Regions from separate parts of the Thioalkalivibrio sp. ALE22 genome, predicted to be linked through region 1. Evidence: predicted binding sites of a transcription regulator. Region 1 holds the regulator's gene; the other holds the start of a gene.

Region 1 (10,977 bases):
CGACCCGGGCGGCCAGCTGCTGCATGTCCGGCTCGTTGGCGAACACCGGGATGCGGATGCCGCGCGCGGGGTGTTCGCAGCCGGGGAGTTCGCGCAGGGCCTCGTAGTCGCGCAGCAGCAGTGAGCCCGTGACCTGCCGCGACAGCACGGTACCCTGCACGCTGTGCGTATGCAGGACGGCGCCGAGCTGCGCGTCGCGGCGGTACATGATGATGTGCAGGAAGGTCTCGGGGCCGGGTTCGCCGCTGCCGGTGACCCGATGCCCTTCGAGATCCACCACCATGAAGTCGTGGGCGTCCAGCAGGTCCTTGCTGCGCCCCGGGGCGGTGATCACGATATGCCGGTCGTCCAGACGCGCGGAGAAGTGCCCGGTGCGCGCGGGGAGCCAGCCGCGGTCCGCGAGTTCGCGTCCGGCTTCGGCCAGCAGGCGAACCTGCGCTTTGAATTCGGGGCTTTGTTCCATGCGTCCGGGTGTCGACAAAAGAGCGGCAGCTTACGCGAGGCTCGGGTGCAAATCCATGGGCCGCGCGCGTTCCGTTGCGTTCTCGCCGGTCGGAACGGGCATCACTTGACGCGCATGCCGGGGCGGGCCCCGTCATCCGGGTTCAGGATGTAGAGCTCCGACCCACCCGGGCCGGCGGCCAGCACCATGCCCTCGGAGACGCCGAAACGCATCTTGCGCGGGGCCAGGTTGGCGACCATCACGGTATGCCGGCCGATCAGGTCCTCCGGGGCGTAGGCGGACTTGATGCCGGCGAATACCTGGCGCGTCTCGGAACCGATATCCAGGGTGAGTTTCAGGAGCTTGTCGGCGCCGTCCACGTGCTCGGCATTGGCGATGCGGGCGATTCGCAGGTCGACCCGGGCAAAGGTATCGAAGTCGATGGTCTCGGCAATCGGGTCCACGTTCGTCTCCGTGGCCTGTTCAGGGGCTGCGTTGTCAGGGCTGCTGGTCTCGGTGGCGGCCAGGGTGGCCTTCGAGGCCTCGAGCAGCTTGTCTATGGTCTCCGGCTCGATGCGCGTCATCAGCGGCTTGAACTTCTGGATGGAACGTCCGATCAGGGGTTCGCGGTTCGCCCAGCGGGTGTCGTCCAGGTTCAGGAACGCGGCGGCGTCGGCCGCCAGTTTCGGCAGCACCGGGGCGAGATAGACAATCAGGATGCGGAACAGGTCCAGCCCCTGGGTGTTGATGGCCTGCACCTCGGCCTCGCGACCTTCCTGCTTGGCCAGCACCCAGGGCTGGGCCTCGTCGATGTACTGGTTGGCCTGATCCGCCAGCGCCATGATGCGGCGCATCGCCTGGGCGAACTCGCGCCGCTCGAATGCCGCCGCGATCGCCTCGCCCTCGGCGACGAAGGCGTCGTGCAGGTCCGGGCGCGGGAGTTCCGCGGCCAGCTGGCCGTCGAAGCGCTTGTGGATGAAGCCGGCGCAGCGGCTGGCGATGTTGACCACCTTGCCGACCAGGTCCGAGTTCACGCGCTGCACGAAGTCGTCCAGGTTCAGGTCCAGGTCGTCGACCCCGTCGCCCAGTTTGGCGGCCAGGTAGTAGCGCAGCGATTCGGGGTTCAGGTGGTCCAGGTAGTCGCGGGCGCGGATGAAGGTCCCGCGCGACTTGGACATCTTCTGGCCGTTGACCGTCAGGAAGCCGTGGCAGAAGACCGCCGACGGGGTGCGAAAGCCCGCGCCATGCAGCATGGCCGGCCAGAACAGGGTGTGGAAGTAGGCGATGTCCTTGCCGATGAAGTGGTACAGCTCGGCGTCGGAGTCCGCGCCCCACCAGGCGTTGAAGTCCAGGCCCTGCTGCTCGGCGAAGGCGCGAAAGCTCGCCATGTAGCCAATCGGGGCGTCCAGCCACACGTAGAAGTACTTGCCCGGGGCGTCCGGGATCTCGAAACCGAAGTAGGGCTTGTCACGGGAGATGTCCCAGTCGCTCAGGCCGGTCTCGAACCATTCGTCCAGTTTGTTGCGGATCGCGTCCTGCAGACGGCCGGAGCGGGTCCAGTCGCGCAGGAAGGCCTCGAAGTCGCCCAGCTTGAAGAAGTAGTGCTCCGAGGCGCGTGACTCCGGGCGCGCGCCGCTGATGGCCGATACCGCGTCTTTCAGGTCCATCGGGCTGTAGGTCGCGCCGCAGGCCTCGCAGGAGTCGCCGTACTGCTCCTGCGCGCCGCATTTGGGGCAGGTGCCCTTGATGAAGCGATCCGGCAGGAACATCCCGGCCTCGGGGTCATAGGCCTGGTCGATGGTGCGGGTCTCGATGTGCCCGGCGTCGCGCAGGGCCTTGTAGATCTGGCCGGCCAGCTCGCGGTTCTCGTCGGAATGCGTCGAGTGGTAATGATCAAAGCCGATCAGGAATTCGCTGAAGTCGGCCTCGTGTTCCTGGCGCACCCGCGCGATCAGTTCCTCGGGTTCGATGCCCTCGGCACGGGCCTTGAGCATGATCGGCGTGCCGTGGGCGTCGTCCGCGCAGACATAGATCACCTCGTGGCCCCGCGCACGCTGGAACCGCACCCAGATGTCGGTCTGGATGTATTCCACCAGGTGTCCGAGATGGATCGGGCCGTTGGCGTAGGGCAGGGCGCTGGTGACGAGGATCTTGCGCGGGGTTTCGGTCATTGCTTGGCTCGTGATGGGCGGCGCCGGGCCGCGGGTGCAGGGGCGCTATTGTCGGGTGTGTCCGGCGGCTTGTCGAGGCGCAGCGCGGGCTGGGCCCGCTTGTCCACAGAAGCTGTGGATAAGTCTGTGGGAAACCCGGTGGAATCGGTCGCTACCCCTTGCCACACAAGGGCGCATGACAAATTGGTTAAAAATCGACCAACCCAGAAGAAAAGTGATAAAACAGAAAGTTACATAACTATTGTGCAGCGATTTGGATGTTTGTTCGGCTATCTTGGCCTGTCTTCCCGGTATGCTCCATGTTTGTGCATAAAGCCGTTGCGAAAGGCTTGACACCCGGCCGGATGAGCATGTTTGGGCCCCGGGAAAGGACTGGCACTGCGTGTTGCCATTGGCGTGCCGTACCGGTGCCAGTAGAATCGCGCGGTCACCCTTCAATTGCTGGATGGAACGAACACCATGGCCGAACTCTCGCGCGAGCAGATCGAAAACGCCCTGAAGACTGTTCAGGACAAGTACCTGGAGCAGGATTTGGTGGCCGCCGGCGCGGTCAAGGACATTCAGGTGGAGGGCGCGCGCGCCTCCATTGCCATCGAGATGGGCTACTCCTCGAACGGCTATCACGACGAGCTCCGCGCAGCCATCCAGGGGGCGCTGGCCGGTGTCGCCGGGCTGGAATCCTCGGAAGTGACCATCAACACCAAGGTCACGACGCACGCGGTGCAAAAGAGCCTCAAGCCGATGGCGGGGATCAAGAACATCATCGCCGTGGCCTCCGGCAAGGGCGGGGTGGGCAAGTCCACTACCGCGGTGAATCTGGCGCTGGGCCTGGCGGCCGAGGGCGCGCAGGTCGGCATCCTGGATGCGGACATCTACGGCCCCAGCCAGCCGCGCATGCTGGGCATCAAGGGCAACCCGGAGTCCAAGGATGGCAAGAGCATGGAGCCGCTGGAGCGCCACGGCGTACAGGCGATGTCCATCGGCTTCCTGATCGAGGAGGACACGCCGATGATCTGGCGTGGCCCGATGGTGACCCAGGCGCTGGAGCAGCTCCTGAACGAGACTAACTGGAAGGATCTGGACTACCTGATCATCGACCTGCCGCCGGGCACCGGCGACATCCAGCTGACGCTGTCGCAGAAGATTCCGGTGTCCGGCGCGGTGATCGTGACCACGCCGCAGGACATCGCGCTGCTGGACGCCCGCAAGGGCCTGCGCATGTTCGAGAAGGTCGAGGTGCCAGTGCTGGGCATCATCGAGAATATGAGCATCCACATCTGCTCGAAGTGCGGCAACGAAGAGTACATCTTCGGCCAGGGCGGGGCGGAGAACATGGCCGAGGAGTACGGGGTGGATATGCTGGGCGCCCTGCCGCTGGACATCCGCATCCGCGAACAGGCCGATGGCGGCGAGCCCACCGTGATCGCCGACCCGGATGGCCGCATTACCGAGATCTATCGCGAAATCGCGCGGCGCACCGGCGCCAAGCTGGCGGAGCAGTCCAAGGACTACAGCAGCAAGTTCCCCAATATCGTGATTCAGAACAACTGATCCGGCGAACCGCCGACCAGGGACAGGGCCAATGAGTATCAAGTCGGACCGCTGGATCCGGGAGATGGCCGAGACGCAGGGCATGATCGAGCCCTTCGAGCCCGGCCAGATCCGCTACCGCGACGAGGAGCGGATCGTGTCCTACGGCACCTCCAGCTACGGCTACGACGTGCGCTGTTCGGATCATTTCAAGATCTTCACCAACATCAATTCCAGCATCGTCGATCCCAAGGGCTTCGACGAGGGCAGCTTCGTGGATGTGCAGTCGGATGTCTGCATCATCCCGCCCAACTCCTTTGCCCTGGCGCACACGGTGGAGTACTTCCGTATCCCGCGCGACGTGCTGACCATCTGCCTGGGCAAGTCCACCTATGCCCGCTGCGGCATCATCGTGAACGTGACCCCGCTGGAGCCCGAGTGGGAGGGCCACGTGACGCTGGAGTTCTCCAACACCACGCCGTTGCCGGCCAAGATCTACGCCAACGAGGGTGTGGCGCAGATGCTGTTCCTGCAGTCCGACGAGGTCTGCGAGACGTCCTACAAGGATCGCGGCGGCAAGTACCAGGGGCAGCGCGGCGTCACCCTGCCGCGGACCTGACACCCACCAAATACCCCGGAGGACCGCCATGCGCATCGTGATCGCGCTGGGCGGCAACGCCCTGTTGCAACGCGGCGAGACCCCCTCGGCCGAGGCCCAGCAGCGCAACGCGCAACAGGCCGCCGAGGCGATCGCCGCCGTGGCGCGCGAGCACGAGGTGGTCGTCACCCACGGGAACGGGCCGCAGGTTGGCCTGCTGGCCAATCAGGCGGAGTGCGATCGCATCGCCTGGCCGCTGGACGTTGTCGGCGCCGAGAGTCACGGTATGATCGGCTACATCCTGGCGCGCGAGCTGCACAACGCACTGGGGCATGACCGGGTGGCGAGCCTGCTGACGCAGACCGAGGTCGACCCCAACGATCCGGCCTTTGGCCATCCGGAGAAATTCATCGGTCCCACCTGGGATGAGGCCCGTGCTCGTGCGCTGGCCGACGAGCGCGGTTGGGATATCGCGCCCGACGGCGAGGGTTGGCGGCGCGTGGTAGCCTCGCCCGAGCCGCAGCGGCTGCTGGGCATGGAGGCGGTACGCTCCCTGGTGGATAGTGGCGCTGTCGCGATCTGCGCCGGGGGTGGGGGTGTGCCAGTCGCGCGCGACGTTTCCGGCCGCCTGCAGGGCATCGAGGCTGTGGTCGACAAGGACCTGGCGGCCGCCCGTCTGGCCGCGCATGTCGAGGCCGACTGGCTGCTGATGCTGACCGATGTCGACGGCGTCTATATGGACTGGGGCACGCCGGATGCTCGGCGCTTGAAGGCCCTGCTGGTCACGGCCGTGGAGCCGGCGGCCTACCCCGCGGGTTCCATGGGCCCGAAGATGGAGGCGGCGCGTCGTTCGGCCCTGGGCGGCATCCGGGTCGGGATCGGTGCGCTGGGGCATGCCGCCGAGATTCTAGACGGGCAGGCCGGGACCCGCATCCTGCCGGTCGGGGCCGTCTGACAGCGAATCCGCAGCCAGGCGGGTCTCAAGGGCGTGTGCCAAGCCCGTGATCTTCACGCCGGCGCTTGCGCGCCGGGCCGCGGGCTTGCACGCTTTGATCTGAAAACACCCGAGAGTGATAGCGATGCGAGAGATTCAGCGAGCGACCCCCCTGGTGATCGGACTGACCGCCGTGGGCCTGCTGGCCCTGGGCTGTGGCAACGGCGCGCCGGAGGAGGAGGAGTCGGCGGGTGCACCCCAGAGTCTGGGGGAGGGGGGACTAACCCCTCAGGATATGTCCAGTGACGAGGCCCGGCGTCCGCAGCAGTCCGGCATGCCGGCCGCGGACGTGAAGCGCACCACGGACTGACGGACCCGCGGGGCCGCCTGCCCATGCGCGCCCCGTGCCCTCACCACATCAGGTCATCGGGAACGACGTAATCCTTGTAGGGGTCGTCCGGGTCGGGCTTGGACGACGCATCGTCCTCGGCCGGAATCACCAGCGGCCATTCCGGATCGCGCTCGCGGATGCGGTCCGCTGTCTCCCGCGGGATGACCCGGAAACCCTTTTCCGGCCGGATATCCAGCCCCGCAATCGCGGCGCGCCCGTCGGCCAGGCGCTTTTGCAGATCCGCTGTCACCGGTAGGTGGCGGATCTGCCCCCCCTGCTGAAAATGATAGTCCAGCGCGGCATCGCCCGTGGGGATCGGCGCCAGATGGGTACTGACCAGCTCGCGGATCTGTGCGTGGCGGGCGCGGCGTTCGGCACGCTCCTGCTGTTCGCGGTTCTTCTGCCGCGAGCGTTCGGCCTGCTCGGCCTTGCGCGCCTCGGCCACGCCGGGCTCGGGGCCGGTCTTGCGGTCCTTCTTCTTTTTCGCGTTGCCCTTTTGCGCCTGATGCTTTTGCGCCTTGGCCTTGCGAACCTGTTTTTCGTCCACCAGCCCCGTCTTCAGGAGCTGGCTGCGCAGATCGTCGGACATGAATCCTGCCGTGTAGGGTCTGTATGCCGGGGAGGATAGCCGGAACAGCCAGCGCATGCAGCCGGTATGCCGCTACGTACGTCCCTGCGTGGACACGCTATTGAGAGCACCGATCCGGAGTGTGTGGCGCGTCGCGGATCTCGGCCTCCGGCAATGCGGGGAACAGCGTGTGCAGTCGGCGCCGGTGGTTCACGGCGTGGGACCGGCTATCCGGCGTCGAGAGCTGGCGGGCCTGCGCGAGCAGTTGCAGGCCCGCCAGGCGCTCGCTCTGGAGTTCGAGCGCGAGTACCGCGCGGTAGAGCGTGTCGCGCTCGGGGGTGCGCAACTGGCGGCGCAGGGCGCGGATGCGTCCGGTGGCAGAGGTCTGCCAGCGGCGGGCGGTTTGCGCGAGCCGTTGCCACTGAGAGGTCGTCAGCGGTCGGGGGTACCACAGGGCAAACAGCGCCAGCATCACATCCACCCCGAAGTCCTCCTGCCAGCGCATCAGACGCGCGCGTGCATCGGGGTCGGCCCAGAGGGTTCCGGCGAAGCGCCAGAAGGCCTCGAAGTCCGTCGACGGCTCCTCCGGGGTGCCTCCGGATTCAGGCACTGCTCGCGGCGGAGGAGGTGAACGTAACCCCGGCGGTGTTCCGCAGACTCTCGGGCTCAAGGATCTCGAGGTCGCGGGTGTGCAGGCTGATGACGCCCTGGTTGCGCAGCTGGGTGAACAGTCGGCTGATGGTCTCCTGGGTCAGGCCCAGGTGGTTGGCGATATCGGCGCGCGACATCGGCAGGTAGAACCGCTCGGGAGACAGGCCGCGGGTGCGCTGGCGTTCCGACAGCCCCACGAGGAATGTCGCCAGGCGCTGCTCGGCCGTACGCTGGGCAAGCAGGGCATGCAGACTTTCGTCCTGCGCGAGCTCCTGGCTCATCACGCTCATCATGTGCTGGCGGAACGTGGGCAGGCGCCCGGCGAGGTCGTCGACATGCCCGTAGGGCACGGCACAGACGCTGGTGGATTCCAGGGCCACGGCACTCACCGGGTGCTTGCCCGAATGGATCGCGTCCAGTCCCAGGAGGTCGCCGGCCAGAGCAAAGCCCGTGATCTGTTCAGTGCCGTCATCGGAGATCAGCACCGTCTTCAGTGCCCCCGTGCGGACCGCATACAGCGCGTCGAACTTGGCCCCCATGGTGAACAGGGCCGCGCCCTTGGCGATCGGCCGGCGCTGCTGGACGATCTCGTCGAGCTGCCAGAGCTCGTCCTGCGGCAGGCCGACCGGCAGGCAGAGCTGGCGCAGGGTGCAGTGCTGACAGGCTTGGGTGGGTCGTAGCGTCATGAGTGCAGGGTAGCCGTTTTTTCGGAATTGGGGAAAGGGATTTTCGGGGTCTGCCATCACGCCCGGGAATGCGCTACTGTCCCTGTGGAATGCAGGTGATTCGGGTCGGGGTTATTACGGGTCTCGAAGCGGCGCCGGCCGCCCATTTCACCGCGCGCGGCATCAGGCATGGACAACGCGAGATAACAATATTTAGACTCAGTTTACATTGGGTGGCGCGGCAACGGCCTGGAACCCACGCGTTGCGCACGGGCCGCCGAGACAAGGACAGGGGTCGAGATGATCGAGCGGTTACTCGAGCAATACATGCGCTACGGGACCTTTGTGCTGCGGCACCCGGATGGCCGCGAGCAGCGTTTCGGTAGCGGTACGCCGGAGATCACGATGCAGCTGCATGACCGGGCGGTGCTGCGCAAGATCGGTCGCGATCCGGGGTTCCAGCTGGGCGAGACCTACATGAACGGCATGTGGTCGCCTGGCCCCGAGGGCCTGCAGGTGTTCCTGGATGTGGCTATGCGCAACTTCGCGCCGATGTTCCAGCAGCGTGTCAATCCGGCGGTGCGTATGCTCCGGGCGCTGATCGAGCAGGGCAACAAGGTGGCGCGCTGCTATCAGAACATCGCCCATCATTATGATGTCGACGAGTGGCTTTATCGCCAGTTCCTGGACGAGGGCATGTTCTACAGTTGTGCCTACTTCGAGCGGCCCGATATGACGCTGGAGGAAGCGCAGCAGGCCAAGTGCGCGATGCTGCGCAGGAAGCTGCGCCTGGAACCCGGCATGCGGGTCCTTGATATCGGTTGCGGCTGGGGCGGCCTGGCCTTCCATCTGGCCGAGCACGCGGACGTGCAGGTCGACGGCGTGACACTGTCCCGGGAGCAGCTGCGGGTGGCCCGGGAGGAGGCCGGGCGACGCGGGCTGGAGGACCGGGTGCGGTTTCTCTACCAGGACTACCGCGAGCACGAGGACCAGTACGACCGGATTGTCAGCGTCGGCATGTTCGAGCATGTCGGCACACCCAACTACGGTACGTTCTTCCAGCGGGTACACGACCTCCTGACGCCCGACGGCATCGCCGTGCTGCATACCATCGGGCGGCAGGAGCCGCCGGGCACCTCCAACCCGTGGCTCAGCAAATACATCTTTCCGGGCGGGTACACCCCGGCGCTGTCCGAGGTGATGAGTGCGCTGGAACCCACCCCGCTGTACACCACGGACATCGAGTTCTGGCGGCTGCACTATGCCGAGACACTGGCTGAGTGGTACCGCCGCTTCCAGAAGGTCCGAGCCGAGGCCGTGACGCGCTTTGACGAGCGCTTCTGCCGCATGTGGGAGTTCTATCTGGCCAGTTGCGAGGGGACCTTCCGCTGGTGGGGACAGGTGGTCTTCCACGTGCAGATGGCCAAGCAGCAGGACGCGGTGCCGTTGACGCGCGACTACCTCTATCGCGACGATGCCTCCGAGGTGGTCTCGATCCCGCCCGGCGAGGCCCAGGCACGGCGCAGCAACGCGGCCTGAGGGGTGGCCGAATGCGCCGGGAACGGCGCGAAAACGGGGCCCGGAGCGCGCGAACCGAACGTACTTTCCCTACACTAATGGGGACGTTGCGGCCATGCCGGCGGTGACCATCCATTCCGGAGCAGGGGCGCGTGTTCGGTCGCTTTCGTAAACGCAGGGAGGCACCGGGTCAGGAAGACCCGCAGGCCGTCGGGCCGTCGCAGGAGAACGTCCTGATCGAGGCGGCCGGCCGCAGCCGCATCACCGAGGTGGCGGCCACCGCGCGGCGCGTCCCCTGGTCGCTCAATTTCCTCCAGCTGCTGTGGGCGGCGGGACCGGTCACGTTCCTGGCCATGCAGGGCGGGTACTTTCTCGGTTTCGGGCATGCCGCCCCGGCACAGAACTTCATCTTCTTTGCCGTCTACACCCTGCTGTTCGGGGTGATCGGCCTGGTGGCGCGCTTTGTTGCCGATGCCACCCGCGGAAAACGCCAGGAACAGTCGCGCGAGCAGCTGCGCAACACGATCGACCTGCTGCCGGACCTGCTGTTCGTGACCCGTGATCTGGCCATGAGCGAGCTCGCACCGGATATGCGCCGGCGCAAGGCGGCCGAGGTGCTGCTTCACGAGGTGGATATCTCGCCCGAGGGGGTGGCCGTCGCGGTACGCGAGATGACCGGCGATACCAGCCTGGCGGCTGCCGCGGAGCAGATTGAGGTCTATCGCCGCCTGGGCCTGCGCTCGCGCGTGGGCGATCTGGTGGGCGCGACCGAGGATTCGCGGCTCGCGGCCCTGGAGAAGCTGCACCACGAGGCCCCGGAGGTCGCCGACCTGCTGCGCGATCGGCTGCGCGGCGTGGCGCCGACCCAGGAGGATGGCGTGCGCCGGGTGGACCAGTTCCTGGACCGCCTGTTTTCCGCCGCCGATGCCGACGACCTGGCCCGGTGCACCCTCGACGATGTGCAGGCGATCTTCGTGCTCGCGTTCGAGCTCGTGAACGGGCGCCAGATCAAGCGCCTGAGCTTCGAATGGTCCGGTGGCTGGCAGCTCGGGGCCGCCCTGGATCGACTGGAGTCCCAGGGCAACCGCTTTCGCGTGGCGCAGGCCGGGGTGGTCAGCCGCCTGCGCTCGCTCGGTATTCTGCTGTCCCAGAGCGATGCCTCGGGGCTGGACCCGCAGGTCCTGCGCGAGCCCGTAACCGACCTGGGGCGTCAGGTCCTGGAGGCACTGCGTACCCTGGAGGATCGGGAACCCGACGAGCATTCGCCGGAAGGCCAGCTCCTGGGGCTGGCACTGCGTCGGGTCGAGGACCTGCGCGAGGCGCGCGACCAGCTGATGCAGGCGCAGAGCCGTTACGCCAATGCGGTGGAGCGCTGGGAGGCCCTGCGCCGCGCCCAGGTGGAGAAGCGGGGCGAGAAGCGCTGGTTCAAGCGCAGTGTGCGCGGTATCCGGGTCAGCGAGGAGCTGATCGAGCTGACCGATGACCAGAAGCTGAAGCTGGCCAACGACT
Region 2 (10,977 bases), on a different contig from region 1:
GTACCTGATCCCGTATTTCATTGCCGCGCACCCGGGGACCACCGATCAGGACATGCTGCAACTGGCGCTCTGGCTCAAGCGCAATGATTTTCGCGCCGACCAGGTGCAGGCGTTCCTGCCCAGCCCGATGGCGCTCGCCACGGCTATGTGGCACTCGGGCCGGGATCCGTTGCGTGGCATCCGCCGCAAGGCGAGCGAACGGGTGCCGGTCGCCCGGGGCTTCCGCGCCCGCCGCCTGCACAAGGCCTTTCTGCGCTACCACGACCCGAACAACTGGCCGCTGCTGCGCGATGCCCTGCAGCGCATGGGGCGGGCCGATCTGATCGGGAACGGGAAGCACCATCTGGTGCCGACCTGGCAGCCGGCCGGGACGGGGCAGGGCGCGGCGCGCCCATCCACGGGCGGGCGGATGACCCGCGGCGGGAAGGCCCTGAAAAAGCGCGGCCAGACCTTCCAGACCCAGCACAACGGGGTGGAGGCCGCGGCCCGTCCGGGGGCGAAACCAAAGGCCGGGGCCGCGTCGGCGGGCAAGGCGGGCGGCCGTTCGCCGGCGCCCCACGGTGGCAAGCCGCGGGCTGGTGCCGGGAAGCTCCGCAAGAAGGGGCGCCCGGCCGGCAAGCGGCCGCGCGCCTGACGGCGCAGTGGCTCAGGCCGACGCGTCGGGCGGCGGTACCTGGCCTTCCAGGCTGAGATTCAGGCCGGTGGTGGTGCGGTCGCCGGGGTCCAGGAAGTACAGGTAGGGGCCCACCACCGCCTCGGGTTCGGGCAGCAGTTCCGCGTTCTCACCCGGATAGTGGCCGGCCCGGAAACGGGTGCGCACGGGACCGGTGTCCACGCCATTGACGTGGATGAAGCGCGGCTCGTTGCGATGCTCGTGGGACAGGATGTCGATCAGGGCGTCCTGCGCTGCCTTGGCCATCCCGAAGGCCCCCCAGAAGGCCTTGCGCGCGTTCTGGGTGGAGACCACCAGGCTTCCGGTCGGGCTGGCCTCCAGCAGGGGCAGCACAGCCTGGGTCAGGAAGAACGGGCCGTGCAGGTTGCTGTTGATGACCTTGAACCACAGCTCCGGGTCGTAGTTCTTCATCGGCATCAGGGCCCCGGCCCAGCCGGCGTTCAGCACCAGGCCGTCGAGGCGACCCAGCGAGTCACGGATGTTCTCCGCCAGGTCGCCGTAATCCTTGACCGTAGCCCCCTCGAGATTCAGCGGGTAGATCGCGGGCTGGGGCTGGCCGGCCTGTTCGATCCGGTCGTAGACCGCCTCCAGGCCCTTCAGGTCCTTGTCCAGCAGGACCACCGTGGCGCCGGCGGCGGCGCAGGCCTCGGCGACTGCCCGGCCGATGCCGTCGGCGGCGCCGGTGACGAGGATCACGCGCTGGTCAAAGGCGCCCGGTTCGGGACGGTAGGCGAGGAGGCGAGGGATATCGAGGTCGGTCAAGGATGGTCCTCCAGGAACAGGTGCGCCGATTCTAGTCCAGATTGTACGGCGGCTTCGAGCGTCGACGGCAGTGCGTGGGTCAGGTAATCCCCTGACAGGTAGCAGTCGGGCCAGGGCGTGCGGGGCGGTGGACGGTGCCGATCCAGATCGACCCGGGCGTCCACCGTCGCGCGGCGCTCGCAGACGCAGTGACCGGCTGCGGGCTCCCCCAGCTCGGGAAAGGTCCGTACCAGCGAGCGGGCGACGGTGCGCCATCGGGCATCCGCCGTCAACGGTTCGAGGTCGTCGGCGGCCGAGATCACAACAGCCAGCCAGTGCGGGGCGCCCGCGACGTGCCGGGGGATCAGCCACTGGCCATGCTGGCCGAGCAGCCCCTGGAGAGGGGGCCGGTCCGTCAACCGCCGCGGGTAGCGCAGGTAGACGGTGCAGATGCTGCGTGCGCCCATGGCCTTGAGCCCCTGATGCGTGGCGCCCCATCGAGCGTCCGCTGGCAACAGGCTGGCGGTGGCGGTGGGCGTGGTGGCCAGGATCAGCGCGCGGGCGTTGCTGGTGTCGCCCTGGCGATCGTGCAGTCGATAAGGGGCATCCGGGCGTGTCGCGTCGCGCTGGATCATCGTGATGCGGCGGCCAAGGTCCACGCGCGCACCCCGGGCCCGAAGCTCGCGGATGGCGGCGTCGGGGAACACCTCGCCCAGGGGCCGCGCAGGGATCAGCAGGCGGGCGGCCTCCGGCCCGTGATTCAGGGCCCGTCGCAGCACGTTCTGGAAGATCCGCGCGGAGGCCAGGCGGGTCGGAGTGTTCATCACCGCCAGGCACAGGGGGTCCCACAGCCGCTCGATCAGGGCTTCCGGCTGGTGGCGGCGCTGCAGCCAGTCGAGTACCGGCAGGTCGTGTCGCAGGGGACGGTGCAGCAGGGCCGCCGCGCCGATCAGGGCGCGCAGCCGGATGCCGGTGGCGTGGCCGGGAAGGGAACGATAGAGGGCCGTGGCCAGGGCCGGCAGCCGGGGCGAGCGGGGCTCGAGCGCGAAGGCCGGGGATGCTGGCCGGCGGTCGGGGTCGAACATCCGCAGGCCGAACGGGACGGCGTGAAAGGCCGAGTCGGGGTCGATACCTACCGCGCGGATCTGTTCCAGGGTCTGCTGGCAGGCCCCCACGAGGATGTGCTGGCCGTTGTCCAGTGGGGTGTGGTCCAGCTCGAGGCTGCGGGCGCGCCCGCCGGGGATCCGGCCGGCCTCGATCAGGTGTACGGGCTGTCCGGCGCGAGCCAGGGCGAGGGCTGCGGTCAGGCCGGCCCAGCCCGCGCCGACCACGGCGACAGGGTTCGCGGGAGGGCTGGAGGCCATGGCGTCAGGCCGCGCGGCGGCGATGCTCGCGTTTCAGGCGCCGGGCGGTGCGCCAGGCGATCCACAGCTTGCGGATCGGGGTCAGGCGTACGCGGTGTTCCAGAACTCGGAAGCCGTCGTCCTCGATCTCGTCGAGCAGGGTGCGGTAGATCGCCGCCATGATCAGGCCCGGGCGCTGGGGGTAGCGGTCGGCAGCGGGGAGGTGTTCCTCGGCGCTGTTGTAGTAGCGCCGCGCGCGCTCGGCCTGTTGTGCGAACAGGGCTCGATGACGGTCGTCGGTGATGTTGACCTGGAACTCCTCGGGTTTGACCCCGTGCTTGCGCAGCTCGTCGAGCGGGATATAGACGCGGCCGCGCATGGCGTCCTCGTGGACGTCGCGCAGGATGTTGGTGAGCTGCAGGGCCATGCCGAGGTCGTGGGCGTACTTCAGCGTGCGCCGGTCGCTGTAGCCGAAGATGTGGGCGGACAGGATGCCGACCACGCTGGCGGCTCGATAGCAGTACAGCGACAGGGTGGTGAAATCCGGGTAGCTGTCGTAGTCGAGATCCATCTGCATGCCGTCGATGATCTCGTCGAAATATTCGCGGCCCAGGTCGAAGGCGGCGATGTGGGGCTGCAGTGCCTGGGAGATAGGATGACGCGGTTCGCCCGCGAACAGGCGTTCGATCTCCTGGCGCCACCAGTCCAGCTTGGTCCGGGCGACGCTCTCCTCGCGGACCTCGTCGACGATGTCGTCCACTTCCCGGCAGAAGGCGTACAGCCCTGTGATGGCGCGGCGCCGGTCGGGCTCCAGAAAGCGAAAGGCGTAGTAGAAGCTGGAGCCGCTCTGTGCGGCCTTCTCCTCGCAATACTCGTCGGGGGACATGCGCTCTCGCGTGGCGGGTGTCGAACAGGGACGGGAAGGCTAGCACAGGCAGTGCGCGAGGCGGGAGATTGCCCCCGAAGGCGGATTGTTGACCTGTATCAAGCCCGCTACCGGGTCGTGGTCGTAGCCTGTGGTGGTCCGATGCCGTAAATGGGCGGTACACGCTCGAGGGGGACCCGATGGAGCAGCGCCTGGTATTTGATCCGGAGATCCTGCGTCGCTATGACGTGAGCGGACCTCGCTACACGTCGTATCCCACGGCACCCCAGTTCCACGAGGGTTTCGACGACCGCGCGTATGCCGAGGCGGCGCAGGCCACCAACGGGGCGGACCCGGCGCGTCCGCTGTCGCTGTACGTGCATGTCCCGTTCTGCGACACGGTCTGCTTCTATTGTGCCTGCAACAAGGTCATTACCGGCAACTACCAGCGGGCACAGCGCTATCTCGCGTATCTCGAACGCGAGGCCGAGCTGCAGGGCGAGCTGTTTGATGCGGAGCGCACGGTGGGGCAGTTGCACTTCGGCGGGGGCACGCCGACCTATCTCGGGGACGAGGATCTGCGCCTGGTGATGGCATTGCTCGGGCGCCACTTCCGCCTCGACGACAGTGCCGCGCGCGAATTCTCCATCGAGATCGACCCGCGCGCGGTGCGACCCGAGACGATTCCGCTGCTGGGCGAACTGGGTTTCAACCGCATCAGCCTCGGCGTGCAGGACTTTGATCCGGACGTGCAGCGGGCGGTCAACCGCATCCAGCCCTTCGACGTCACCGCGCGCGCCGTCGAGCAGGCCCGGGCCCATGGGTTCGAGTCCACCAACTTCGACCTGATCTACGGGCTTCCGCTGCAGACGGTGGAGACCTACACCCGCACCCTGGAGCGTGCCCTCGAACTGCGCCCGGAACGCCTGGCGATCTACAACTACGCCCATCTGCCACAGATGTTCAAGACGCAGCGCCAGATCCGCGAGGCGGACCTGCCCGATGCAGCCGAGAAGCTCGCGATCCTGGAGACGACCATCGAGCGGCTGACCGCGGCGGGCTACGTCTACATCGGGATGGATCACTTTGCCTTGCCGGACGACGAGCTGGCCGAGGCACAGCGAGCCGGGACGCTGCAGCGCAACTTCCAGGGCTATTCCACCCGTGCGGAGTACGATCTCGTGGCGCTGGGTCCCACGGCCATCGGGAAGGTCGGCGCGACCTACAGCCAGAACCTGCGCGAGCTGGATGCCTACTACGCCCGCCTGGATGCGGGCCGCCTCCCGGTCTTTCGGGGGCTGGAGCTGAGTGCCGACGACCGCCTGCGGCGGGACGTGATCAGCGAACTGATGTGCCACTCGCGGATCGACTTTGCCGCGATCGAGGCGCGCCACGGGATCGTGTTCGGCGAGGTCTTCGCGGACGCGCTGGGGCGCCTCGAGGGTATGCAGGACGACGGCTTGGTGCGGATCGAACAGGGCCGGCTGGATGTGCTGCCGCGCGGTCGCCTGCTCCTGCGCAATGTGGCCATGGCATTCGACGCCTATCTGGCGACCGAAGGCCAGCCGCGGTACAGCAAGGTGGTTTAGCGGGCTCGGGGGCGCCGACGCGGGCGCAGGCTGTGGCTCAGGATGATCCAGGCATCGCGGGTGCGCAGGCGCGGGCGGGCGAAGACGTCGTCCTGCTGGCGCAGGCGCCAGAGGATGCGGGCGCCGCCATTGATGATGGCGCGGATTTCCAGCCCCATGCGCCCGCGCAGCATCCCGCCCAGGGGCGCGCCGGCCCGTAGCAGGCGATCGGCGCGGGCGTACTGGAACTGCATCAGATTGCGTAGCTGGAAGGTGGTCTTTTCGGCCGCGAGCATGGCCTCGGTGACGCCGTACTGGTCCATCTCCTCCTGCGGCAGGTAGATGCGGTTGTTCTCCTCCAGGTCCTGCTGCAGGTCCTGGTAGAAGTTGATCAGTTGCAGGGCCGAGCAGATGGCGTCGGAATGGCCCAGCATTTCCTCGGTCGGGTTCCCGTTCAGATGCAGCAGCAGCCGCCCGACCGGGTTGGCCGAACGCCGGCAGTAGTCCATCACCTCGCCAAAGGTCGCGTAGCGCGTCTGGTCGAGGTCCTGCAGGAAGGCATCGATCAGGTCGGAGAACGGTGCCGCCGGCAGGTGGAAACGGGCGCGGGCATCCGCCAGGGCGATCCATTCGGGATCGTGTTCCGCGGCCGGGTCCTCCAGGACCTGCACGCGTTCCTGCATGGCCAGCAGTGCCTGGCGGCGTTCTTCGACCGGGCGCGGGTCCTCGTCGGCCAGGTCGTCGGCGTCGCGGGCAAAGCAGTAGATCGCCGCCACCGGGTCGCGCAGGCGGCCGGGCAGCAACCAGGAGGCCACAGGGAAGTTCTCGTAGTGCGCCGTGGCACGCTGACGGCAGTGGCGATAGGCCTGGCGGATCCGGGGTTCCATCAACCATCAGCCCCCGCGGGGTGGCGGGCGTGATCAGCCGGCAAGGCTGCGCTCCGGGGCGGGGGCGCCGTTGTACCAGGCCCAGAAATCGTCGGGTTGCTCCAGGGCGCCGTCGGCGCCCCATTGATCCGGCTGCTGGTCCGCGTCGATGTAGCCCCAGTTGGCGATCAGGGTGGGCATGCCGGCGGCGCGTCCGGCCGCGATGTCGCGCTCGGCATCGCCCCAGTAGCAGTGGCGCTCCGGGGGCAGGCCGGTTTGCCGCGCCGCCAGCCACATGGGTTCGGGGTCAGGCTTGCGCTGGGGCAGGGTATCGCCGCTGACAACGGCCGCCATGCGGGAGCGCAGGCCGAGGGCCTCCAGCAGTGGATCGGTGAGCCAGCCCGGCTTGTTGGTGACCACGCCGACGGACCAGCCCCGGGCCTCGCAGCGGTCCAGGAGCTCGGCGAGCCCGGGGAACAGGGTGGTGGCCTGGCACAAGTCGCGGGCGTAGATCTCCAGGTAGCGCTTCTTCAGGTGCTCCGTGAAGGCGGCATCGGCGTCGGGGAAGGCGAGCGCGACGAGGGCCTGCGAGCCGTGGGAGACATGGTTGCGCACCGCCTGGAAAGGGAGTGGCGCGCGGTCGTATTCGGCCATCAGGGTGACCAGCGCCGCATGCATGTCCGGCGCGGTATCCAGCAGCGTCCCGTCGAGGTCGAACAGGAGCGAACCCAGATCGCGCGTCATGCGGTGGTGTCGTCGCCCCGGCGGGCGGCCATGAGGTAGTTCACGTCGGTGCGCCCCACCAGGCGGTAGCGACCGCTGAGCGGCGAATAGGTCAGCCCGGTCATTGCGGTGACCTCGAACCCATGGCGGCGCAGCGCGGCGCCCAGTTCCGAGGGCCGGATGAAGCGGCCGTACTCGTGGGTGCCGGCGGGCAGCATGTTCAGCAGGTATTCGGCCCCGACGATCGCCTCGGCGAAGGCCCGCGGCGTGCGGTTGATCGTGGACAGAAACAGCCAGCCGCCGGGACGCACAAGCTTCACGAGCGCATCGATGACCGCTTCGGGGTCGGGCACGTGTTCCAGCATCTCCAGGCAGGTGACCACGTCGTAGTCGCCGGCGTGGTGTTCGGCATGGGCCTCGGCGGTGGTATGCAGGTAGTGGATCTCCAGCCCCGCTTCGTGGGCGTGCTCGCGGGCAACTTCCAGGTGTTCGGCACCGGCGTCCAGGGCGGTGACGTGCGCGCCGCGCACCGCCATTGCCTCGGACAGGATGCCGGCACCGCAGCCGACGTCCAGCACCTTCTCGCCGGTCAGGTCGGCCTGGGCGTCGATCCACTCCAGACGCAGCGGGTTGATCGCATGCAGGGTGGCGAAGGGGCCGCTGGGGTCCCACCACTCGCGGGCGCGGTGCGTGAACTTGTGGATCTCGGCGCTATCGACGTTGGCGTGCGTCTGCGAACGGGATTGAGTCTGCGGGCTCATGGGATCGGTCTCGCTCAGGGAAACACTGGTTAATGTACACGTTCGCGCTCGAGTCGCTTTTGCGTGCGAACAAGGCGCGGTGACCGCCGTGCAGTCATTCTGCACAAGGGAGCCGCAACGCCGTTCTCGCGCCCGTTTTCGATAACAACGGGCGGCCGAGCCCCCGCTTTCAATCGTTTGTGGGGTTGGTACCCCAGGTCTCCCGATCCTGCGTTGCGGCCCTTGCCGGTAGAACCACTACCGGCTGCGCACCGCGCCTTGTCTCGGAAAACCTGGGGTACCAACGCGAGCGTGTACATTAATCAATGTTTCCCTCAGGCAATGGGCTGCTGGGTTTCCAGCACCCGGATGCGCCAGTCATCGGCTTCGGCGCGGAGGTCCTGCACGTTCAGCGTAAGCAGTTCCCGGTCGCGCAGCAACGGGCGTCCGGCCACGTAGACGTCGCGTACGGCATCCCGCGTGGCGGCATACACGATTTGCGCGCTGGGGTCGTGCGCCGGCTGCAGCTCCAGGGCCTGCAGGTCCACCGCGACCACGTCCGCCTGCTTGCCGGGCTCCAGCGAACCGATGCGGTCGTCCAGCCCCAGGGCGCGGGCGCTGCCGAGGGTGGCCATCTCCAGGGCCGAGGCGGCGGGCAGCGCCGCGGCGTCGCCGCTGACGGCCTTGGCCAGCAGGGCGGCGGTGCGCATCTCGCCGATCATGTCCAGATCGTTGTTGGAGGCGGTGCCATCGGTGCCCAGGCCGACGGTGATCCCGGCTTCCTGCAGACGCGCGACGGGGCAGAACCCGGACGCCAGCTTCAGGTTGGATTCCGGGCAGTGGGCGACGGACACCGGCCGGTCGCGCAGCTGGTCCAGATCGGATTCGTCCACCTGGGTCATGTGCACAGCGATGAAGGGCTGGTCCAGCATGCCGAGTCGGGCGAGGCGCGCCAGGGGCCGTTCGCCGTGGTCACGGACGGCGTCGGCGACCTCGCTGGCCGTCTCGTGGACATGCATGTGAATCGGGGCGTCGAGTTCGCGCGCGCGATCGGCCACGCGCTCCAGGCTCGCATCGCCAACGGTATAGGGCGCGTGCGGGGCCACATTGAAGGCGATCCGTTCGTGTCGGCCCCAGGCGGTCACCACGTCGGCGCCGCGCTGGAAGTACTCGTCGGCCGTGCTCGCCCAGGGGGTGGGGAAATCGAACACGGTCAGGCCCAGGGAGGCGCGGATACCGGTCTCGTCGACCACTCGCGCCGCGTCCTCCACGAACAGGTACATGTCGCTGAAACAGGTGGTGCCGCCACGCAGCATCTCCGCGACCGAGAGCCGGGTGCCGGCGCGCACGAACTCGGGCGAGAGCAGCTTGCCTTCGGCCGGCCAGATGTAGCGCTTGAGCCAGTCCATCAGGGTGTGGTCGCTGCCGATGCCCCGCAGCAGGCTCATCCCCGAGTGGGTATGGGCATTGACCAGGCCGGGAATCAGGGCGTGCCCGGGATGGTCGCGGTACTCCGCATCGGGGTATCGGGCGCGGGCGGTCTCCGTGGGCTCGATCGCCTGGATGACGCCGTCGCGGATGATGAGGGCGTGATCCCGCAAGATGGTGTCGCGGGGGATGACCGGGAGAATCTGGGGGGCGCCGAGGATCAGCGTCTGGGTCTGGTTCATGGGACACGGTCTGCGCGGGATACAGGGTCGCGCATGGTACCCGAAAGGGGCGGCGTTGCGCCGCCCCGGGTCGGTAAGGAGACGCTGATTGAATCGCGCGTCCGCGCTCGAGTCGCTTTTGCGTGCGAACAAGGCGCGGTGACCGCCGTGCAGTCATTCTGCACAAGGGAGCCGCAACGCCGTGTGCGCGCCCGTTTTCGATCAACAACGGGCGGCCGAGCCCGCTCTTTCAATCACTTGTCGGGTTGGTGCCCCCTGTTCCCCGAGCCAGCGTTGCGCCACTTGCGGGTAGAACCACTACCCGCTGCACGACGCGCCTTGTCTCGGAAAACAGGGGGCACCAACGCGGACGCGCGATTCAATCAGCGTCTCCTTTAGGACTACTGGCGGTTGATCGCGAAACGGCCGGGGCCGGTCAGGGCCAGCGCGATGGCCGCGAACAGGAACATACCCTGCAGTTCCAGGGCCCAGCCGCCGTGGCCGGTGAGCTGGAAGACCTCGTGGGCATGCGCCAGAGCGATGGCAAAGACCATGTTGATCGCGATGAGTACGGCGCCGATGCGTGCATAGAGTCCGAGGATGACCAGGATCGGCGCCAGGATCTCGCCGATATACACCCCGTAGGCCAGGATGGTCGGGAGTCCGGCGTCGGCCAGCATGCCTTCGATGCCACTGATGCCACCTGTGATCTTCGCGATGCCGTGCAGCAGGATCATGATGCCGAGGGCCAGTCGCAGGATCAGCTTGCCGCTGTCGTCGAGGGTGTGGTCCATGTCGATACTCTCCTTGTAGCAGGGCGGGCAGTGGCCCGCGTTGGGGCCCGGGGCGATGCCGCCGGGCCCGATTCGGCTGGGCCCCCGCCAGAACGAGGGGGCCCTGGAAAATGGACCGGTTCGGTCAGCCGGCCTCGCGCCCAAGGCGCTGGGCGCGGGCGACCTCCGCAACGTGCCGGCCCTGGGAGGCGGCCATGCCCAGTTCGCTCTCGCTCGGCTGGCGCGAGCCGTCGCCGGCGGCCAGCGTGGTGGCACCGTAGGGCGTGCCGCCGCAGACCTCGCTGACGTCGAGCATGCGCTTCTCGGTGTAGGGTAGACCAACCACGGTCATGCCGTAGTGAAGCAGATTGACGATGGTGGAGACCAGGGTCGTCTCCTGGCCGCCATGCTGCGATGCCGTGGAGCCGAACACGCTGCCGACCTTGCCGACCAGCTTGTCGCCGAACCACAGGGCGCCGGTCTGGTCGAGGAAGTTGGCCATCTGGGCGGCCATGCGGCCGAAGCGGGTCGGGGTGCCGATGATGATGGCGTCGTAGTCCGCCAGTTCCTCCGGCTTCGCGATGGGTGCGGCCTGGTCAAGCTTGGCGCCGGCGTTGCGGGCCACCTCGTCCGGCATCAGTTCCGGGACACGCTTGATCGTAACCTCGGTATCCGGGACTTCGCGGGCCCCCCGGGCCACGGCCTCGGCCATCTGCTCGATGTGGCCCCAGGTGGAGTAGTACAGGATCAGGATCTTGGTGCTCATGGTCGACGGGCCTCCGTTTGTCGGGAATCGAATATCCGTCAGCCTAGATCCGATTTATACGAAAGAAAATGCCGAAAAAAGCCCCTTAACGTTCGTTTAAATTGAACGGTTATCGGTGGGCGGCCGGGTGGCGGTTTCCCGCCTGGCGGAGGACCTGTGCCTCCAGGACGGCCAGGGTGTCGGGGTGACCGTACAGGTAGCCCTGGAAATGACGGCAGCCCAGGCCGAACAGGAAGGCGCGCTGATCGTCGTTCTCCACCCCTTCGGCGA

What was found. The regulator FNR, encoded in region 1, switches genes on or off when oxygen is low (the NO sensors DNR and NnrR bind a similar motif). The targets are predictions, from matches to a motif close to TTGATNTANATCAA.
Region 2: a site for FNR is predicted at 3,732-3,745, ahead of hemN (oxygen-independent coproporphyrinogen III oxidase). Genes of this name have one in related genera too.

The regions. Positions count from the first base shown of each region.
Region 1 is NZ_KB906507.1:33,225-44,201, forward strand. It holds gene mtnB (methylthioribulose 1-phosphate dehydratase) at 1-463, opposite strand, end outside; gene metG (methionine--tRNA ligase) at 565-2,613, opposite strand; gene apbC (iron-sulfur cluster carrier protein ApbC) at 3,073-4,164, shown strand; gene dcd (dCTP deaminase) at 4,196-4,762, shown strand; gene F793_RS0109590 (carbamate kinase) at 4,791-5,696, shown strand; gene F793_RS0109595 (hypothetical protein) at 5,821-6,045, shown strand; gene F793_RS0109600 (DUF2058 domain-containing protein) at 6,086-6,655, opposite strand; gene F793_RS0109605 (DUF2390 domain-containing protein) at 6,753-7,244, opposite strand; gene fnr (fumarate/nitrate reduction transcriptional regulator Fnr) at 7,237-7,971, opposite strand; gene F793_RS0109615 (cyclopropane-fatty-acyl-phospholipid synthase family protein) at 8,251-9,489, shown strand; gene F793_RS0109620 (hypothetical protein) at 9,621-10,977, shown strand, end outside.
Region 2 is NZ_KB906500.1:302,389-313,365, reverse strand. It holds gene F793_RS0103150 (YgiQ family radical SAM protein) at 1-634, shown strand, start outside; gene F793_RS0103145 (SDR family NAD(P)-dependent oxidoreductase) at 647-1,435, opposite strand; gene hpnE (hydroxysqualene dehydroxylase HpnE) at 1,432-2,778, opposite strand; gene hpnD (presqualene diphosphate synthase HpnD) at 2,783-3,643, opposite strand; gene hemN (oxygen-independent coproporphyrinogen III oxidase) at 3,823-5,211, shown strand; gene hpnC (squalene synthase HpnC) at 5,208-6,077, opposite strand; gene gph (phosphoglycolate phosphatase) at 6,111-6,800, opposite strand; gene ubiG (bifunctional 2-polyprenyl-6-hydroxyphenol methylase/3-demethylubiquinol 3-O-methyltransferase UbiG) at 6,797-7,540, opposite strand; gene F793_RS0103110 (TRZ/ATZ family hydrolase) at 7,855-9,189, opposite strand; gene F793_RS0103105 (DoxX family protein) at 9,570-9,962, opposite strand; gene wrbA (NAD(P)H:quinone oxidoreductase) at 10,087-10,707, opposite strand; gene F793_RS0103095 (EAL domain-containing protein) at 10,817-10,977, opposite strand, start outside.